One region of the Butyricicoccus sp. AM78-15b2TA genome, then DNA from elsewhere that is predicted to be linked to it. Evidence: riboswitches for the same ligand, from Rfam matches in the RefSeq annotation. Region 1 holds a riboswitch; the other holds the start of a gene.
The links. A riboswitch is a leader RNA that binds a small molecule or an ion and turns the genes downstream of it on or off. The one in region 1 is predicted to bind FMN.

Region 1 (4,422 bases):
AAGGTAAGATTGTAGCAAATGGACGGTGTACCTTATGCTATCGGTGCGTAAATCAGTGCAGCAAGAAAGCAATTACTATTTTAGGAAAAAAAGTAATATCTCAGAGTTCTATCTATGATTTTGGGGATTAGCACTTTACATTTTACGAGGAGGTGAGCAATATGGGAAAACTTCTGGTTCTATCACTTTCCGACTGCGAAGAACATATTTTTAATAGGGTCATGGCAGCAATCATAGACGAACCAGAGCTTGACCGTATTGCTCTCCCGCTCTCTGATGCCAGTCTCTCCTTCCCAAATATTGAAATTCGGCTAAAGGAGCAGACTGTATTCTGCAGAGGTCAACTTGTCACTCTGACTCACCATGAATTTGCAGTTCTTGCATATCTGGCTCGTCACCCTGGCTGGGTATTCTCAGCCAGCCAGATTTACGAGGCTGTATGGGATAGAGACGGTGAAAACTGCGGAACCGCCGTTGCCAGTATCATCAGTCAGATCCGGCGCAAGTTGACGCCGGATACACCAAAGGGTGGCTATATCCGCACTGTACTGGGCAGTGGATATAAATTTGAATCCGTGATATAGGAAACGCCGGACATATGCTGATTGGCTCTGTCCGGCGCTTTTTTATATAAATCCTGTGTTACTTGAAAAAAACATATATAAATTCGACAAACGGCAGTCTACTCTTCCCCAAATAGACTATTTACAGTTTTGAACCGCAAGGCGGTGTAATATCCAATCCTTCAAGAAAGTGTATTCCCCAGTTACACATAGAATCCAATACCGGAATGATACTTTTTCCAAAGGCGGTAAGTGAATACAAGGTTTTAGGTGGTTTTTCTGGAATTACTTCTCTGTGAATCATGCCGCATTCTTCCAAATCGCGAAGTTGTTGTGAAAGCATTTTAGGGGTGGCTTTTGGAATTAAGCGTTGTAATTCCATGTAGTGCAAAGGTTTTTCTATCAAATGCCAAAGAATGAGAGGTTTATATTTTCCTCCAATCAGAAAAAGTGTGGCTTCCACTGGACAACTAAATTGATCTTTTTGATAATTCATTTTTATAAATTCACTCCTTTTTGGGTACTTTCTTTGAGGGAAGTATCTACCTGAAAAGTGCAATCTTGTTATTCTACTGCACCATGTTAAAATTAGTACGACGATTGAATATGGCAACTAAATTATACAACACCAAGAAAGGATTGACCATGATGAATTTTATTGAGATTGCAAAAAAACGGTATTCTGTACGCAATTACAGCAGCAAAAAGGTGGAAAAAGAGAAGCTTGATAAAATTTTGCAGGCTGCTCATGTTGCACCAACAGCAGCAAACTTACAGCCGGTTCACTTAATTGCAGTAGAAAGCAAAGAAGGGCTGGAAAAAATCAGCAAAGGGGCAAATATTTATAATGCTCCTCTTGCAATTATTGTATGTGCAGATCATAACAAAGCATGGGTTCGCCCATTTGACCAAAAACAAACCGGAGACATTGACTCAGCTATCCTAACAGACCATATGATGTTGGAGGCAACAGAATTAGGTTTAGGTACCGTATGGGTATGTTACTTTCAGCCTGATGTTATCCGGAAAGAATTTGATTTGCCCGATAATTTAGAGCCAATCAATATTTTAGTAATCGGTTATGGAAATGAAGAAGCTGCAGATACAGAAAGACATGACCATCTGAGGATTCCACTCACCGACTTAGTTTCGTATGAAAAACTATAACTGAATATAAGATGATTTCCGAAATGCTTCCGAACTTTCTTCAACTCATTGCTTCCAAAAGTGGTTGATGTTATAATTGCGGGGAAACAACTGAATAAAAGTGTCTTCGGGGCAGGGTGAAATTCCCGATTGGCGGTAAAGTCCGCGAGCGTAAAACGCACGATTTGGTGTAATTCCAAAACCAACAGTATAGTCTGGATGAAAGAAGATATGGTTAGATTTCCGCAGATTTTGAGAGGCTTACTTTCTTTTCTGTGGCCTAATTATAATGTTAACACCTGAAAGACCTTTTCTTTTGGGTGTTAATTTTTTGTCACGGAGGAAAGCAATTATGAACAGTAAAACAAAAAGAATCACCGCTATTGGGATGCTATGTGCAATCACTTATGTCACCATGGTTGTTGGCAGGATTCCGATTATTCTATTCTTAAAGTATGACCCATCAGATGTTATTGTAACTTTAGGCGGCTTTATTTGGGGACCGATGACTTCCTGTATCGTATCTGTCATTGTGGCAACCCTTGAAATGATTACAGTAAGCGATACCGGAATATTAGGTTGTATCATGAATATCGTACAAACACTATCTTTTGCGTGTACGGCGTCTATCATTTACAAAAAAAAACACACTCTATCTGGTGCACTGATTGGCCTGGCATCGGGGTGGCTAATAACGGTTATTGTTATGCTGCTATGGAACTATTTGATAACGCCGCTTTATATGGGGTATCCAAGAGAAGCGGTTGTGGAATTGTTACTCCCTGCCTTTCTTCCATTTAACTTGTTGAAAGGCGGGTTAAATGCATCCATTACATTTTTACTGTATAAGCCCATAGTTACCGCTTTGAGAAAAAGCGGATATGTTGCTACTTCGGAAAATGAAGCAAGACAAAAGCATACTGGTCTGCTTATATTGGCAAGCTTCATCATTGTGACTTGTGTTTTGATCATCCTATCAATGAATGGAATTATATGAGGATCGAAATGAAAGAAAATACGAATGCGCCTATTTACACACTAACGGGAATCGTTATACACGGCCGAGGTATTGGAAAGCATGTGGGGACACCTACCGCAAACATGGAGATAGCAAAAAATACATTTTTGCCAAATACAGGGGTATATGTGGCAGATATTCTTTTAAGCGACAAGAGATATTATGGTGTTACCCATATTGGGGCACGCCCTACACTTGATAATGATGATTCTGTTTCAATCGAAACACATATTTTTGATTTTGATAAGGACATATACGGGAGTACGATAACTGTCAACCTATATAAGAAATTGAGAGAAGTTAGAAAATTTAACGAATTATCCTTGCTGCTTGCACAAATTGCAAACGACCGGACAATGGCGCTAAAATTTTGGGGATTGAAGCAAGCAAGTCACACCTTACACATTGATGTTAACCGGCATTGTGTAATATTAGAACAGAAGGAAGTTTATTTATCAACAAACGAATTTGAAGTCCTTTATCTGCTGCAACAATCTCCTCAAACCACCTTCACAAAAGAGCAGATTTATGAAAAGATTTGGCATGAGCCTACAAATAACCATTTACACGCAGTAGAAAATACAATTTTCCAAATACGCAAAAGGCTAAAACCATATTGCAAGGGGCGCGAGTATATAAAAACTGTAATTGGCTACGGTTATAAGTTTAATTCTGGGTAAGGTGATATTTAAGCATTAGAACAAATGGCCCCAGTCCCAGAGTTTTGAAGTCTCTATATTCAGCAACCTTTTACAAATAGAAAAGGCTCTGGCACTATACCCCCATCTCATTTAAGATTTTCCAAAAACAGAACCACTGCTTATGCACATAAGGAGAAGAAAGGATGTGAACAATATGGGCAAATTTTTAATATTATCCGTTGCAGACCACGAAGAACATATACTCAATAAAATTATAGAAGCTATTGCAAACGAACCAGAACTTGACCATATTGCTCTCCCACCCTCTAACGCCAGCCTCTCCTTTCCAGACCTTGAAATTCGGCTAAAGGAGCAAACTGTATCCTGCAACGGTCAACTTGTTACTTTGACTCACCATGAGTTTGCTGTCCTCGCTTATCTGGCTCGTCACCCTGGCTGGGTATTCTCAGCCAGCCAGATTTATGAGGCTGTGTGGAATGTGGACGGTGAGCACTGCGGAACTGCCGTTGCCAGCGTCATCAGTCAGATACGACGTAAGTTGACGCCGAATATGCCCAAGGGTGGCTATATCCGGACTGTACTGGGCAGCGGATATAAATTTAACAGTTCTCCCCTTTAAGTCAGTAAGAAAGGCTCCGAGGCCGTAAGGATCTCGGAGCCTTTCTCATTGACTTAAATCTTAAACAATTTAATCGCCTTCAACAAAATAATGCTCAATTCCTGATACAGATCCTCATCCAATGCTCCATCAATAATGGCATACTTGAGCAGCAATGGCCGGTACATCTGTAAAATCGCCGTAATGGCATCCTCGTTTCCAGCCTTGGCGCTGAGAAGCAGACATTCAAAATTCATCTCTTGTCACCCCCTTCAATACTCTTTCTAATTTTCTGAATCGTCCTGTAGTAAAGCGCCGCTGCCCCTTTATAAGACAGTCCAAACTTTGCTCCCAAAGTATCAAAATCTTCTTCCTCCAGCGTTCGGGCCAGAAATATCTGGCGCTCCCGTTCATTGAGTTTTTGCAGGGCCTCCA
Region 2 (4,422 bases), 140 kb from region 1:
TCGATATCGCGTGCCGCAACCACAAAATCGCGGCAGCGCGCGCCTTCGTCCCGCACCTTGCGCCGAATGTAAGCCGCCGCGTGCTCGCACTCGTCAAACGGTGAAGCCGCCTCGTACAAACGAACGCCGGCCGCGCTCTCCTGCGGGGTACGCACCGGCAGCAGGCTTTCGCGCTCGAGCGCAGCCAGTCCCGCCGGTCGGGCCACCTTGCTTCCGCCCAGTTCGATGCGCTCGACCGTCTGGTTATGATGCTTTGCCATTCGGGTTAATTTCTGCACTGTTTTACAGCCGGTAAGGAAAATCTCCGGGTAATCCGTATCACAGGTTACCGCCGCAGAGAGCGGCACACCCGCTGCCAGCATGGCATCAACCACTGCACTTTCCTGCACGGTAAAGCCGAGAAATCCATCCAGATAGACCGCTGCACCGTCCAGCGTGTGACTTTCTGCCAGACGGTCGCGCAGGTGTGTCAGCCGGTCTCTCGGGTCAGGCAGAGACTCCTCGCACAGACGCTCGTAGGCTGTTAAAATCTGTGCAAGATCGGACAATTTTTCTGCAAGTACCGCGTCCTCACTCTCCTCGGCAGCCGCAAACAGCGTCTCCGGTGCGACTGCACAGGTTTTGCACTCGTCGATCAGCCGCAGCGCCTCCTGCAGCAGCTCCGGCTTGTCTGCCAGACCCTTCCATGCACTCAGCCCCCCCTGCACACGGCGTGCCGCCTCCTGCAAGGTCAAAAGCTGACCTGCCGGCGTCAGCATCTGCTGTGCCAGTCCGCCGACCTCAGAGAACACACGGTCAGCCAATCGTGAGAACGTCAGCACCTCGGCCGTGCGTGCGCCGTGGTTGTGCGTGGCTGCAGCAAGCCGTCGCTCCATCAGGTGCGAGTTCAGCTCGGGCACGAGCAGAATCTGCCGTCCCTCTCCCTTTTCACTCAGCGCCGCGATCTCCCGCAGGATGGCCGTTGTCTTGCCGCTCCCCGCTCGTCCGGTCCAGATCCGCATGGCACACTCTCCTTTCATTTCATAGCTATTTGATTATAGCACAACCGGAGCAAATTGAAAATTGGTAATGGAAAACGGAAAACTATCAATAACAACCGTATGGTCATTTTATATTTTTTGTGCGTTATCAGCGTATTTTCCAGTCTTTTTCGAACTTTTACGGTGCTTTGTTTGCATTCACATATTCTGTAAAATTATTTTTTCAAAAAACTCTTGCATTTTTCTCCGCTTGGGACTATACTTTCCTCAGGCAGAACAATAAAGGCTCTGCCCCGCAAAACCAAATATTTGATTCTTCAGGGCAGGGTGCAATTCCCTACCGGCGGTACAGCCCGCGAGCGGATGCCATTCGGCGGAAGCATGATTCGGTGAAATTCCGAGGCCGACAGTATAGTCTGGATAAAAGAAGAATGCGCGGAAAGATTTTCCGTTTGTTTGCTGTTCTGAAATGCCGATTCGGTGTTTCGGACTTTTTATTTTCACAATGCTTTTTTCAGCGTCCCGAAGATTCTGTCTTTGGGACGTTTTTTTGGCTGTCGCCAAACTATCGTGAAATTTTCTACAGAATTATTATATCAGGTGATTCTATGCAGGAGCAAAAACAGGAATATATGCGTCAGGCGTTGGCGCTGGCCCAGCGCGGAGCCGGTCACGTCAATCCGAATCCGATGGTCGGCTGCGTCATCGTCAAGGACGGAAAAATCATCGGTGAAGGCTGGCACGAGCACATCGGCGGCCTGCATGCTGAGCGCAATGCGTTCGCGCACTGCACCGAGGACTGCACCGGCGCAGACCTTTACGTCACGCTTGAGCCGTGCTGCCACTGGGGACGCACGCCGCCGTGCACAGATGCAGTCATCGAGCACAAGATCGGCCGCGTGTTCGTCGGCTGTCTGGACCCCAATCCGCTGGTAGCCGGCAAAGGCGCACAGATCCTGCGCGACGCAGGCATCGAAGTCGAGACCGGCGTGTGCGAGGACGAATGCCGCCGCGTGAATGAAGTTTTCTTTCACTACATCACGCACAAAACGCCGTTTGTGACGCTCAAGTACGCGATGACGCTGGACGGCAAAATCGCCGCGCACACCGGCGACAGCCGCTGGGTTACCGGCGAGACCGCCCGCCGTCATGTGCACGAAACGCGCAACCGGCTGCCCGCCATCATGGTCGGCATCGGCACCGTGCTTGAGGACGATCCGCTGCTCACCTGCCGCATTGACGGCGGGCGCGATCCGATCCGCGTAATCTGCGACAGCCGCGCAAGAACGCCGATCGACAGCAGAATCGTACAGACGGCGAACAAAATCCCGACCTATATCGCGGTTGTCGGTCGAAATGAGCGCACCGCTGAACTGGAACGGCACGGTGTACACATTCTCGAATGCAAAACGAAAAACGAGCGCGTAGACCTTGCCGACCTGATGCGCCAGCTCGGCGCACTCGGCATCGACGGCATATTGCTTGAAGGCGGCTCGGCACTTGCGTTCTCCGCGCTGGAGGCCGGTGTGGTACACCGCGTGCAGGCGTACATTGCCCCGAAAATCATCGGCGGTGCAGGCGCGAAAAGTCCGGTCGGAGGTCTGGGATTTGACAAGATGGTGCAGGCGCTTCCGCTGAAGGACGTGACCTGCACGCCGATGGGCGAAGATTTCCTGCTTGAAGGGAGATTGTAATGTTTACTGGACTTATCGAAGAAATCGGTACGGTGCGGCGCATCGAGCGCGGCGCAAAGGGCGCTCGGCTGACGATTGCGGCAGATACTGTGCTCGAAAATACAAAAATCGGCGACAGCATTGCCACGAACGGCGTGTGTCTGACCGTGGTCGCGCTGACGGACGACAGCTTCAGCGCCGACGTGATGGCGGAAAGCCTGCGGCGTTCCGCGCTCGGCAGTCTGCAGAGCGGCTCGCCGGTCAATCTGGAGCGCGCGATGCCTGCCGACGGACGGTTCGGCGGTCATATCGTATCCGGCCATATCGACGGCACCGGCTCGGTTCTCTCGCAGCGGCGCGAGGACAACGCCGTATGGGTGACGATCAAAACACCGGCTCCCCTGCTCCGGTACATCGTCGAAAAAGGCTCGATCGCCATTGATGGCGTCAGCCTTACCGTGGCGGCTGTGACGGACACCGACTTTTCGGTCTCTATCATCCCGCACACCGGCGCACAGACCATTCTGCTCGGCAAAAAGCCGGGCGAGCCGGTCAACCTCGAATGCGATGTGATCGGCAAATACGTTGAAAAAATGCTCACGCCGCACAAATCCAGCGGTATTACGATGGATTTTCTTGCACAACACGGATTTTAACGGAGGTTTTCTTTTATGGAATATCAGTTCAATACAGTTGAAGAAGCGCTCGAAGAGCTTCGCGCCGGACACCTCATCCTCACCATCGACGACCCGGACCGCGAGAACGAGGGCGACCTCATCTGCGCCGCACAGTTCGCCACGACCGAAAACGTCAACTTCATGGCGACCCATGCCAAGGGCCTGATCTGCACACCGATGAGTGAGCAGGTTGCGCTCCGTCTCGGTCTGGAGCAGATGGTAAAGGTCAACACCGACAACCACCACACCGCGTTCACGGTCTCCATCGACCATGTGGACACCACGACCGGCATTTCCGCCGAGGAACGCGGCTTTACCTGCCGCAAATGTGCGGATATCCACACCAAGCCGGAGGAGCTCCGCCGTCCGGGACACGTTTTCCCGCTTGTTGCACGCCGCGGCGGTGTGCTGACCCGCAACGGCCACACCGAGGCGACTGTCGATCTGTGCCGCCTGGCCGGACTCGAGCAGTGCGGTTTGTGCTGTGAGATCATGCGCGATGACGGCACGATGATGCGCACGCCCGAGCTGATGGAGAAGGCCAAGGAATGGGGTCTCAAGATCATCACCATCAAGGACCTGCAGGACTACTGCCGTCGTCATGATAAGCACGTTGTCCGCGAAGCCTGTGCGAAAATGCCCACCCGTTTCGGTGAGTTCCGCATCTACGGCTACGTCAACGACCTGACCGGCGAGCACCACGTTGCGCTCGTCAAGGGCGAAATTGGCGACGGTAAGAACCTGCTCTGCCGCGTACACTCCGAGTGTCTGACCGGCGACGTGTTCGGTTCCCGCCGGTGCGACTGCGGTCAGCAGCTGGCGGCAGCCATGCAGCAGATTGACAAGGAAGGACGCGGCGTGCTGCTCTATATGCGCCAGGAAGGCCGCGGAATCGGTCTGATCAACAAGCTGAAGGCGTATGAGCTGCAGGAAAAGGGCTTCGATACAGTCGAGGCAAACGTAAAGCTCGGCTTTGCGCCCGACCTGCGTGAATACTGGATCGGCGCTCAGATCCTGCAGGATCTCGGCGCGAAGGAGCTGCGCCTGCTGACCAATAATCCGGAGAAGATTTACGGTCTGGACGGTTTTGGT

Region 2: linked by a shared signal. The riboswitch ahead of ribD (bifunctional diaminohydroxyphosphoribosylaminopyrimidine deaminase/5-amino-6-(5-phosphoribosylamino)uracil reductase RibD) and the one ahead of PGS25_RS02740 (ECF transporter S component) in region 1 are both predicted to bind FMN.

Annotation. Positions count from the first base shown of each region.
Region 1 is NZ_JAQEHY010000002.1:152,212-156,633, reverse strand. It holds gene PGS25_RS02760 (EFR1 family ferrodoxin) at 1-131, shown strand, start outside; gene PGS25_RS02755 (winged helix-turn-helix domain-containing protein) at 162-584, shown strand; gene PGS25_RS02750 (winged helix-turn-helix transcriptional regulator) at 706-1,059, opposite strand; gene PGS25_RS02745 (nitroreductase family protein) at 1,212-1,730, shown strand; FMN riboswitch at 1,829-1,944, shown strand; gene PGS25_RS02740 (ECF transporter S component) at 2,062-2,706, shown strand; gene PGS25_RS02735 (riboflavin kinase) at 2,715-3,407, shown strand; gene PGS25_RS02730 (winged helix-turn-helix domain-containing protein) at 3,583-4,008, shown strand; gene PGS25_RS02725 (helix-turn-helix domain-containing protein) at 4,062-4,244, opposite strand; gene PGS25_RS02720 (sigma-70 family RNA polymerase sigma factor) at 4,241-4,422, opposite strand, start outside.
Region 2 is NZ_JAQEHY010000002.1:16,368-20,789, reverse strand. It holds gene PGS25_RS02190 (PD-(D/E)XK nuclease family protein) at 1-1,001, opposite strand, end outside; FMN riboswitch at 1,290-1,416, shown strand; gene ribD (bifunctional diaminohydroxyphosphoribosylaminopyrimidine deaminase/5-amino-6-(5-phosphoribosylamino)uracil reductase RibD) at 1,589-2,674, shown strand; gene PGS25_RS02180 (riboflavin synthase) at 2,674-3,309, shown strand; gene PGS25_RS02175 (bifunctional 3,4-dihydroxy-2-butanone-4-phosphate synthase/GTP cyclohydrolase II) at 3,325-4,422, shown strand, end outside.